3 regions of the Aliikangiella maris genome follow, and region 2 is predicted to be linked to each of the others. Evidence: predicted binding sites of a transcription regulator. Region 2 holds the regulator's gene; each other region holds the start of a gene.

Region 1 (3,288 bases), on a different contig from region 2:
CAAATGAAAAGCTGGCCAGCCGCCGATCAAAACCGCATTGCTCCCGTAAAAGAAAAAGTGACCACCGGAAAGTATGAAATCGAATATGAACGCGTTGCCGATAAAATGCTCGATTTTGAAAGTAATTATTATGGCTACTAATTCCTTTGTTCGATAAATCGATTGCTCCATAAATCGATTGTTTCATAAATCTGTTGTCCATAATACATTTATAACCATGCACAGGGTAAACTACCGATTCGCATTCGCGCAAATCATTGAACGATTGTTATCGCAGTTTCACTTTGTTGGTTGCAAGATAAATGAATTATGGTTAAGTACGATTTAACTGATAATCTATGCAAGACCTATTATTATTTTGTCTTTGAATTACCGCAAAGCGACAGGTAATCGCCACCCTAAATCAACCGATTAATCACTATTTGAATGCACTCAGTTTTGAATGCACTCAGTTTCAAATTCATTAAGTACAGTCATAGACAACAATTTAAAACCTGGTATGCACTTTGCTAATTAATTATTAACAGCCGATAAAAAAGACGCTATTTCATTGTCTACCGGCAATAAACGCTAGTATCGAAAATAAGTTGATGCCAGCTGATTAACACTGACAGTTAATTTAAAAGTGGAAAATCAGTGAAAATACCAGGAAAAACATTATGACCACACAACGTGCAACCATTCAAATCAGTAGCCCTGCCCCGCAACACATTGAGCAATTATGTCTTGCGGTTATGAATAGCTGGCTACAAGATTATCAGGCGCTGTTTGATGTTTTAAACAGTGAACAAGCTGCTTTGGAAAAACGTGACTTTAATACACTCAAACAAGTAATTGCCGATAAAAATGCCATCATAAAGAAAATAAACGGACAAAAGTTTCCCCCTTTTATCGATCACAAGGGACTGCAAATTACCAGCTTATCGGGACTGAAAAATTATTGTCAGAATCATCCATCGCTCAGCCAAAACTGGTCCAATCTGATGCAGTTAGTTGAAAAGTGCTGTTTAAAAAATGAGGTGAATGCCCGATTGATAGAATTAATCAGTGCATCGAGTCGCCGAGTTTTTAATATTATTAGAGGGATTGATCCTGATAATAATTTATATAATTCTCAAGGAGATCGAACAACAGTTCGTCATTTCAGTAATTCAATTTCAGCCTAAGCTAAATTTTTGTTCGATATTATCTGGTAAATTTATTGGCCAAATGGTATTTCAGTCACCTAGAGGCCAACCGCCCAACTTTTTCCAACGATTGACAATAAAGCAAAAAAGTTCTGCCGTTTTTTCTGTATCATAAAGTGCCGAATGTGCCTGCTGACTATCAAAGTCAATTTTTGCAGCTTCGCATGCCTTGGCCAATACAGTCTGACCTAAAGCCAGTCCCGACAAGGTTGCCGTATCAAATGTTGTAAAGGGATGAAATGGGTTCCGCTTAGAAGCCACACGATTGGTTGCTGCAACTAAAAATCCCATATCAAATCCCGGATTATGACCAACTAATACACTACGCTGACACTCTGCCGCTTTTTGTTCAGTACGCACCTGTGAAAATATTTGACTTAAGGCTTCTTTTTCGGACACGGCGCCACGTAATGGATTGGTTGGATCGATACCGTTGAAGTCAAGAGAAGCTTGTTCAATATTGGCTCCTTCAAACGGATGCACATGAAAATGTAAACGGCTTGCGGGTTTTAAATTACCTTGTCCATCAAACTGAAGAGTGACGGCAGCTATTTCGAGTAATGCATCAGTGCTGGCATTAAATCCGGCGGTTTCAATATCGATTACAACAGGAAAAAAACCTCTGAACCGGCGACTCATCATGGTCATGAGTGAATATCCTTAAGATAATTGAAGCTGAAAGTTGTCATACGGGAATCTTATTTTTTTAATTCTTTGCGATTCTATCACCAGTAGGCCATATAACCAACTACCACCTGAATAAATTAGTAACTTATTGAAAAACAACAACTATATAAAATTAAAATTTTGTTCAAAATATTTAAGTCGGTATTTTCAATGCCGATATAAAGCTTAGAACAAATTGGGAACAGTTAAATGAGATATCTGATAGATTATCGGAAAAGCAACGCCGGCGACCTTCAAGCGCAGCAACGTACCAACCTGGTTTGGCATGCACCATGGTTGTTACACACGCATTTCAATTTTTTAGGTGCGCTAACAATTTTCATATTGATATCTTTTAGTACACCGGTTTTTGCGGGCTTAAAATATTTTGAAGCCGATATTCATGATGCTAACTGGCAGTTTGAAGGTAATCCGCTTTCTTGTCGGCTGTCGCATGAAATCCCGTATTATGGTCAAGCAATGTTCTCTAAATCAGCAGGCAGCAAGCAGCAGCTCGGATTTTCTTTAAGCTATTTACGTCATCAACAGTTACCCACTAAAACGGCCTCTGTTCATGCTATTGCCCCCACCTGGCGACCAGATATTCCCAGTCGCGAATTAGGAGAGATTAAGATAACACCGGGGCCTTTTATTTTTGAAAATCGCGCAACCAGCAGCTGGCGACTATTATATGAATTAGAGTCGGGTCGCTATCCTACATTTAGCTATCAGGATTTAAACCAACAAGATGCTCAGGTATCAGTTGCCCTTTCTTCCGTTCGCTTTAAACCCGCTTATGAAAAATTTTTAGGTTGTATGGCACAGCTCATTAATTTTGATTTAGAACAAGTAAGTCGTTTGACGCTATACTTTGACTTTGATCGATTTACCATTCGCAAAAACTATCAAGAAAAGTTGCAAGCACTCGCAGCCTACGTTAAATATGATCCCAGCATTGAAGTCGTCATTATCAGCGCACATACCGATAGCAAAGGTTCACGCAGCTACAACTTTAAGCTGTCAGAAAATAGAGCAAATGCCGTTAAAAAAATACTTCAACTTGAGGGAGTTACTGATGATCGTTTTAAACTACTAGCCAATGGAGAACTTAAACCTGCAGCAACCAATCGTAGTAAAAAAGGTCGCGCGTTAAATCGCCGAGTCTATATTCGAATAGCCCAACAGTAATGTACATAAAAACAACTAAAAACGCAGCTTTGCGTCTGTTTCAAGGTCGTTGTACCAATCATTCACAAAGGCAATAACTTTATTGGCCGCTATTGGCCTTGAGAAGTAAAACCCCTGTATAAAATCACAATCAGACTCTTTAAAAAAATCAACTTGATATTGTTCTTCGACACCACAAGCAACCGTTTGAATATCAAATCCTTTAGCTATGGCAATAATTGATTGTAGTAGCTGACGCCCACCTTTT
Region 2 (3,288 bases):
ATCTTCAAACATTTCATTGACAATATCTAATGCCTGAAGTATGTGGTCCATTAAATCAGCATCGGCAACCCGCTCACCATTACGTAAAATATCAAAAATATTTTCTGTAATGTGGCAGATTTCTACCAATGGTTCTAACGCAAGAAATCCTGCTCCGCCCTTAACTGTATGAAAGCCTCGGAATATTCCGTTAAGCAAATCCATATCTTCGGGCTCGTTTTCCAACGCCACTAATTGTTCGGACATCGCTTCGAGGATTTCTCCAGCCTCAATCAAGAAGTCCTGTAAGATTTCCTCGTCTGCTTCAAACGACATTCACGTCCCCCTAGAATCCTAGACTAGACAGTAAGTCATCGACCTCATCCTGGCCACTGACGACATCACTACGTTTTTCTTTATTGGTTATTGGCCCTTCTACCCCTTCGACAACTCTGGGTTGTACTTTAGCTTTAGAATAACCTTCCATATTGCCAAACATTTTAATGACATTGACCATACTTTCTTCTACATTATGGACCAAAGTAATGACTTGTCGAATAACTTGTCCGGTCAAGTCTTGGTAATCTTGTGCTAATAACACTTCGGATAATTCAGCCTGTAGTTCATTAGAAGAATCTTTATTTTTAACCAGATGAGACTCAATTCTTTTACAGAGTTTTCTAAAGTCTCCCGGTTCGAGTTCGCGACGATAAAGCTTTTGCCATTCAACCAATAATTCCTGAGAATCTTTAGCAATCAGGTCAGCCATTTGGTGGCATTGCTCAACTTTATCCATCGTCTTATTGGCAGCTTCTTCGGTTTTTTCAATCACGTAGTTGAGTCGATCTTTGGCATCAGGAATTTCTGAAGCGGCTAAGTCGGTAATACGCGAGTCGAGTTGAAAATTACTCAGCGCTTCATGCAAATGACGGGTTAATTTGCCTATTTCTCGAAATAAATCTTCATCGCTGTCACGGGTTAAACTATCAAATAGTTTTTGCGCATCATCAATTTGATCGGCTTCCATATAAGCCAGCAGTTCACGGGTATTTGAAATAGCTTTTTCGAGCTGTTCTTTATCGGATAGATTCATGGATTAACTTCCTTAATCTGAACGAGATTAACCTTCAATACGCTCAAAAATTTTGCCAAGTTTTTCATTCAATGTGGCAGCAGTAAATGGTTTAACAATATAGCCATTTACACCGGCTTGAGCGGCTTCTATTATCTGCTCCCGCTTCGATTCCGCAGTGACCATCAGAACTGGCAATGACTTTAGTTTTTCATCAGCTCTCACAGCTTTCAGCAGGTCGATCCCCTGCATCCCAGGCATATTCCAGTCAGTGACCAGAAAATCAAAGTTTCCAGTTTGCAACATGGGCAGCGCCGTATTACCATCATCAGCTTCATGGGTATTGGTAAACCCAAGATCTCTTAGTAGATTTTTAATTATTCGACGCATCGTCGAAAAATCATCTACCACTAAGATTTTCATGTTCTTGTCCAAGTTATGTCTCCGTCTGGATTAATCAATAGGTTAATAATCAATAGGTTAACTATTCGGGAGTTACCCTAAATTTAGTCAAGAATAGCTATTTCTTCCAATCTTTTAATCGAGATTGCAAGCGAAGCATTGCCTGACTGTTAATTTGACTGACTCGCGACTCACTTACCTCCAGAACTTCACCAATTTCCTTAAGGTTAAGTTCTTCATCGTAGTAAAGCGCCAAAACCAACTTTTCTCTTTCAGGCAGTGATGCAATTGCACCCGCCAATGAATTTCGAAAGTCTTCTTTTTGGATTCTCTCCAGCGGAGTCATTGAACTGTCAGACAAACCTTGACTAAAATAATCTTCGGTCACGCCAAGCCCTTCAAAGTCGACCATATGACCATTACTCACATCCATTAGCATCTGGCGATATTCCTCGACTTCAACACCGAGTGCAGCAGCCACTTCAGTATCTCGTGCATCCCTTCCGGTACGCTGTTCTATTTCCTGTATAGCTTTGGCGATAGCTCGTGAATTTTTATGAACTGAGCGGGGAACCCAGTCACCGCGACGAATTTCGTCGATCATTGCGCCACGAATACGAATACCGGCGAAAGTCTCAAAACTCGCCCCTTTGGTTTCGTCAAAATTAGATTGGGCTTCTAACAAGCCAAGCATGCCAGCCTGCAGCATATCTTCTAGTTGTACACTGGCAGGTAATCTTGCGAGTAAATGATGAGCGATACGCTTAACCAGCGGTGCATATTTTGCCGCGAAATCATCTTGCTGAATACGACGGTATGTATCTGCTCCAGTCACGCGAATACCCTTACATTAAGCAAATGCCTGTCTTGAATAGCGATATGTTGAAAACACGCCATAAAAAAATCGATGTTTTTCAAACATTGCTGTTTATTAAATGGTTGAAGGTAAAAACACTGCATTTGATTTATATTAATACTTCTAAAATTTTAAACGAATTCTGTTTTGGTGACATAATTGTGATTAACTCAATCAACGAGTCATCAATTAATCGATCACACCCTATATTTATAACGCATTATTTTAAAATAATGCTCATTTATTAAAATTCCACTACATTGCTTTGGATACCAGACGTTCCATAAAAAACTCAATATGCCCGCTGGCATCTCGTGGCATAGGCCAGTTCTGAACCTTTTTCGCCAGGCTCTTAATGGCTATCGACGCTGGACTACGTGGAAAGGCATCAACTAATGCTTTTTGTTTTTTCACCGATTTTCGAACATTCTCATCAAAAGGAATTGACCCCAAATAGTCCAAAGTCACATCTAAAAATCGATTACACACGCCGTTTAACTTGGCAAATAATTCGCGTCCTTCCTGACTGGTATGAACCATATTCGCTAACACATGAAAGCGCACAATATTGTGATCCCGATTTAGCACTTTCATCAACGCATAAGCATCAGTAATTGACGTTGGCTCATCACATACCACAGCAATTACATCTTGCGATGCGCGGGTAAAACTAACCACCATATCGGTAATACCTGCTGCGGTATCGACGATTAAAAAATCAAGATTTTTACCAATTTCACTAAATGCCTGAATAATGCCAGCATGTTCCATCACCGACAGCTCAGCCATGTTTTTAGTCCCAGATGATGCCGGTACAATTTGCAACCCATGGGGAGCTTCTAACACAATATCGCGCAATTCACATTCACCCGAGAGCACATGAGATAAATTTTTGCGAGTTGACAGGCCCAATAGCACATCAACGTTGGCCAATCCCAAATCGGCATCCAGCAGCATCACCTTATATCCTTGCTGACTT
Region 3 (3,288 bases), on a different contig from region 2:
AAAAATTTCTGAAAAGTTTTATTCAAAAACTTAATGTATTGATTTTTAAGGCATAAACAAGGGGCTGTAAATTACAGACCCTTGTCAGATGCGCCTAAAGTTGTCGTACGGTAGGGGCTCTATTAGCGGTCATGGTTCTACCCTTGGAGTAGAGATAATACAGATTGACTGGAAGCATTGGCTTGCGACAGGATTGAGAGTCCTGCTTGTTGCAATACCTGGCTTTTTGATAACTCGGCAGTTTCCGCCGCATAGTCCGTGTCTCTGATCCGTGAACGGGCTGCTGAGGCGTTTTCGATAATACTACCCAGATTTGATATCGTGCTGGAGAAGCGATTTTGTACCGCACCCAAATCAGCTCGCTGAGAATCGATTTTCTGAAGTGAGGCATCCAATACCGCTAAGGCAGACTGCGCACCGGCATAAGTTGAAATATCAATACTCTCGACCGAACTAAAACTACTGGTCGAGGTAGCATTAGGGAAAGCCTCTGTACTGGCAGTGGCCGTAGTAATCTGGCCTTTAGAACTTTCCAGTGAAACAGTTCCCACTACATTACCAATAATCGTTCCCCCTTCAGTCAGGGTGTTGCCGCCAATGGTGATCGAGTCATTACCGGCGGTTGCATTGGCAAAGGCTGATAAGGCAATATCACGACCGTCAGTGGTTCTTAAGGTAAGAGTCGACAGGTTATTAGGGTTGGCAAAAGTGGCAGTGACACCGGTTGCCGTTGATGAGCCATTAATTGCCGCTGCAATTGCCGTTAAGTCATTGGCATTAGTGATGGTTGCCGCGATAGCACTCCCATTGAGTGTAAAGGTCACATCACCTGCCGCCGTTAAACCTGTCAGCGTTGTTGAGTTAGAAGCAGTTGCGGTAATACCGATTCCGTTAGCGGCGTTGTTAATTGCCGTCGCAATATCCGCAGCACTGGCATTAGCCGGATAACTGATATTAGATACTGTACCCCCTTCGGCGGTGGTTAAGGCTAAATCAGTCTCTGCGGCTACCCCGTTAGCAACAGTTGAAACCGTTGTGCCCAGGATTGAGCCTGAAGCAACTAGTATATTGCTGCCAAGCGCGGTTGCACGGGCATCCGAGATGCTCACCGAAATGGTTTCGTTGGCTTGGGCACCAACCTGAATATTTCGCGCACTGAAAGTGCCATCAAGTAATTGGGTGCTACCAAATCGAGTCGTTTCAGCGATTCGTCCTAATTCTTGAATTAATTGAGTCACTTCTGATTGTAAGGCTGCCCGTTCTCTGGGGCCATTAACATCAGAAGCCGACTGGATCGACAAATTACGGATACGTTGCAGAATGTTGGTTGATTCCTGCAAAGCCCCTTCAGCAACCTGAGCCAGAGAAATACCGTCATTGGCATTACGTGAGGCAACGGTTAAACCATTAATTTGCGAGGTTAAGCCATTAGAAATTTGCAATCCGGCTGCATCGTCTTTGGCACTGTTAATTCTAAGGCCAGAAGAAAGACGCTGAAAGGTTGTCGCCAGATTACCGTTAACATTAATTAAATTACGCTGGGCATTCAGTGAAGAAACATTTGTTGATAATACGTTTCCCATTTTATTAACTCCTAATCTATTGACTCAGAAACAACATGCGGTCAGAGGTAAAAATGCTGTTCGTGAGTAAAAAATTAAATAAAAAATAATTGGGAAAGAAGAACTGAGAATAATTCTTTCGGTAACCATCTACCTGAGAAATAGAGATTGGCTTTAGACGCTTACTGAGATAACCGGCTAAAGACGAGGCGGGTGAGAAATCCGCTTCAAACCTTGTATCGGCGTCAAAAAATCCGACTTTAATTAGCGTTGAAATTTTTTTAATATTTTTTTATGCCGGTGATCACCATGAAAGATTGGGTACTTATTGGAAATGCACCAACATTAACAAAAATAAGATAATTTGAGTTTGATTAAAAAAACTGGCACACGCATTGCTTAATGTAAATCAGCTAAAGACAATATTGATGAAGAAAGTTCATTACCCATGATAAATCTCCGCTTTATTGTTTTAGGCTGAGTTCTTCGGAACACTTTAGCTTTAGTCTGAGTCTTAAGTTGCTGAGAACAGCTTAAAATAAGGGCTTTAGCGCGAAGCATAAAAGCAAGTGGTTGCTGAGAACAGCCGCAAAGCGTTTATCTTCAGTCGTACGGTAAGGGGTCGCTAGACGACCCCTTTTCTTTGCCCGTAAAAAAGTCATGACAAAATAGCGGCAATTTCGCTCTCAAGAGGCAAAACCTTGCCTGCCAACTTGCCGAAAGGTCAATAAATAACCGCTTTTGACTTGATTTTGCTCAATTCGATACGATTTATCATTTCCTCGTCAAAAAATCACCGAAATTAATAAGAGCCGAAATTGGAAAGGCGTTATCCTGTAGCTAAAACGGCATTTCATTATTCATATAATCAATTAGAGTGTTGTAATTGCAATTGTATTAGTATTGGTAGCGTTTCTCTTAACGGCACTAATTGGCTCTCTGGAAAGCACTTGATATTCTGCTAGATATCCCGCTTAATGCAACACTTTCAGAATACTCAATATGCAATAAAGTATTATTAGTTGAATAAGATTTGAGAAAATAAGGTTTGAGACATCCAATGAATTTAAATCAAGTTACTTTGCCCGTTACCGACATGCAATGTGCCACCGAGTTTTACCGCCGCATGGGATTTTTACAGATTGTCGATACCCCGCATTACGCCCGCTTTGAATGCCCCGAAGGTGATGCCACTTTTTCATTATCGTTAACCGAACATGTCACACCGAACCAATCGGTCATCTACTTTGAAACCGAAAAATTAGATAGTTGGGTTGAACAACTTCAAGCAAAAGGATTTGAGTTTATTCAAGCACCGCAAGATCAATCGTACTTGTGGCGAGAAGCTGTGTTACTGGATCCGAGTGGTAATCGATTAAAATTATATTGGGCGGGGGATAATCGTAAAAATCCCCCCTGGCGAGTTGAACGGCGTGACTAAGTTTGACAATATGACGACAGGATCAATTGATTAGAAAAGTGAATGCTGATTCAATATGATATTCACTCAATCAACCAAAAATTATCTTACACTAAAGCAGTATTTGCCATTTTAAAAATAAAAAATACGGTGCTTAATTTCACAATAATGAATCAATCATTAAACGATTTAAAGCGCCCATCAGCAACTTTATTAATGTCGGTATAAAAAAGTAATAAAACTCAAAATATCAGCTTGATTTAAGTGAGGCGAATATGCTTTAGTCGAAACCGTTTTAAAATGATA

What was found. Region 2 encodes FliA, which starts transcription of late flagellar genes. Its sites were predicted from a motif close to CTAAAGTTNNNNNNNNNNCNGCCGATA; they were not measured.
Region 1: ABVT42_RS20615 (flagellar protein MotY) is a predicted target of FliA. The motif match lies at 2,007-2,033, and genes of this name have one in related genera.
Region 3: ABVT42_RS11600 (flagellin N-terminal helical domain-containing protein) is a predicted target of FliA. The motif match lies at 1,800-1,826, and genes of this name have one in related genera.

The regions. Positions count from the first base shown of each region.
Region 1 covers NZ_JBFDAH010000039.1:9,560-12,847, forward strand. Annotated here, with positions in the region: gene flgM (flagellar biosynthesis anti-sigma factor FlgM) at 1-141, shown strand, start outside; gene ABVT42_RS20605 (flagella synthesis protein FlgN) at 660-1,166, shown strand; gene rnt (ribonuclease T) at 1,218-1,826, opposite strand; gene ABVT42_RS20615 (flagellar protein MotY) at 2,064-3,041, shown strand; gene ABVT42_RS20620 (putative bifunctional diguanylate cyclase/phosphodiesterase) at 3,057-3,288, opposite strand, start outside.
Region 2 covers NZ_JBFDAH010000007.1:172,539-175,826, forward strand. Annotated here, with positions in the region: gene ABVT42_RS08695 (chemotaxis protein CheW) at 1-315, opposite strand, end outside; gene ABVT42_RS08700 (protein phosphatase CheZ) at 326-1,072, opposite strand; gene cheY (chemotaxis response regulator CheY) at 1,100-1,474, opposite strand; gene ABVT42_RS08710 (RNA polymerase sigma factor FliA) at 1,572-2,288, opposite strand; gene ABVT42_RS08715 (MinD/ParA family ATP-binding protein) at 2,565-3,288, opposite strand, start outside.
Region 3 covers NZ_JBFDAH010000010.1:159,820-163,107, reverse strand. Annotated here, with positions in the region: gene ABVT42_RS11600 (flagellin N-terminal helical domain-containing protein) at 138-1,583, opposite strand; gene ABVT42_RS11595 (VOC family protein) at 2,623-3,003, shown strand.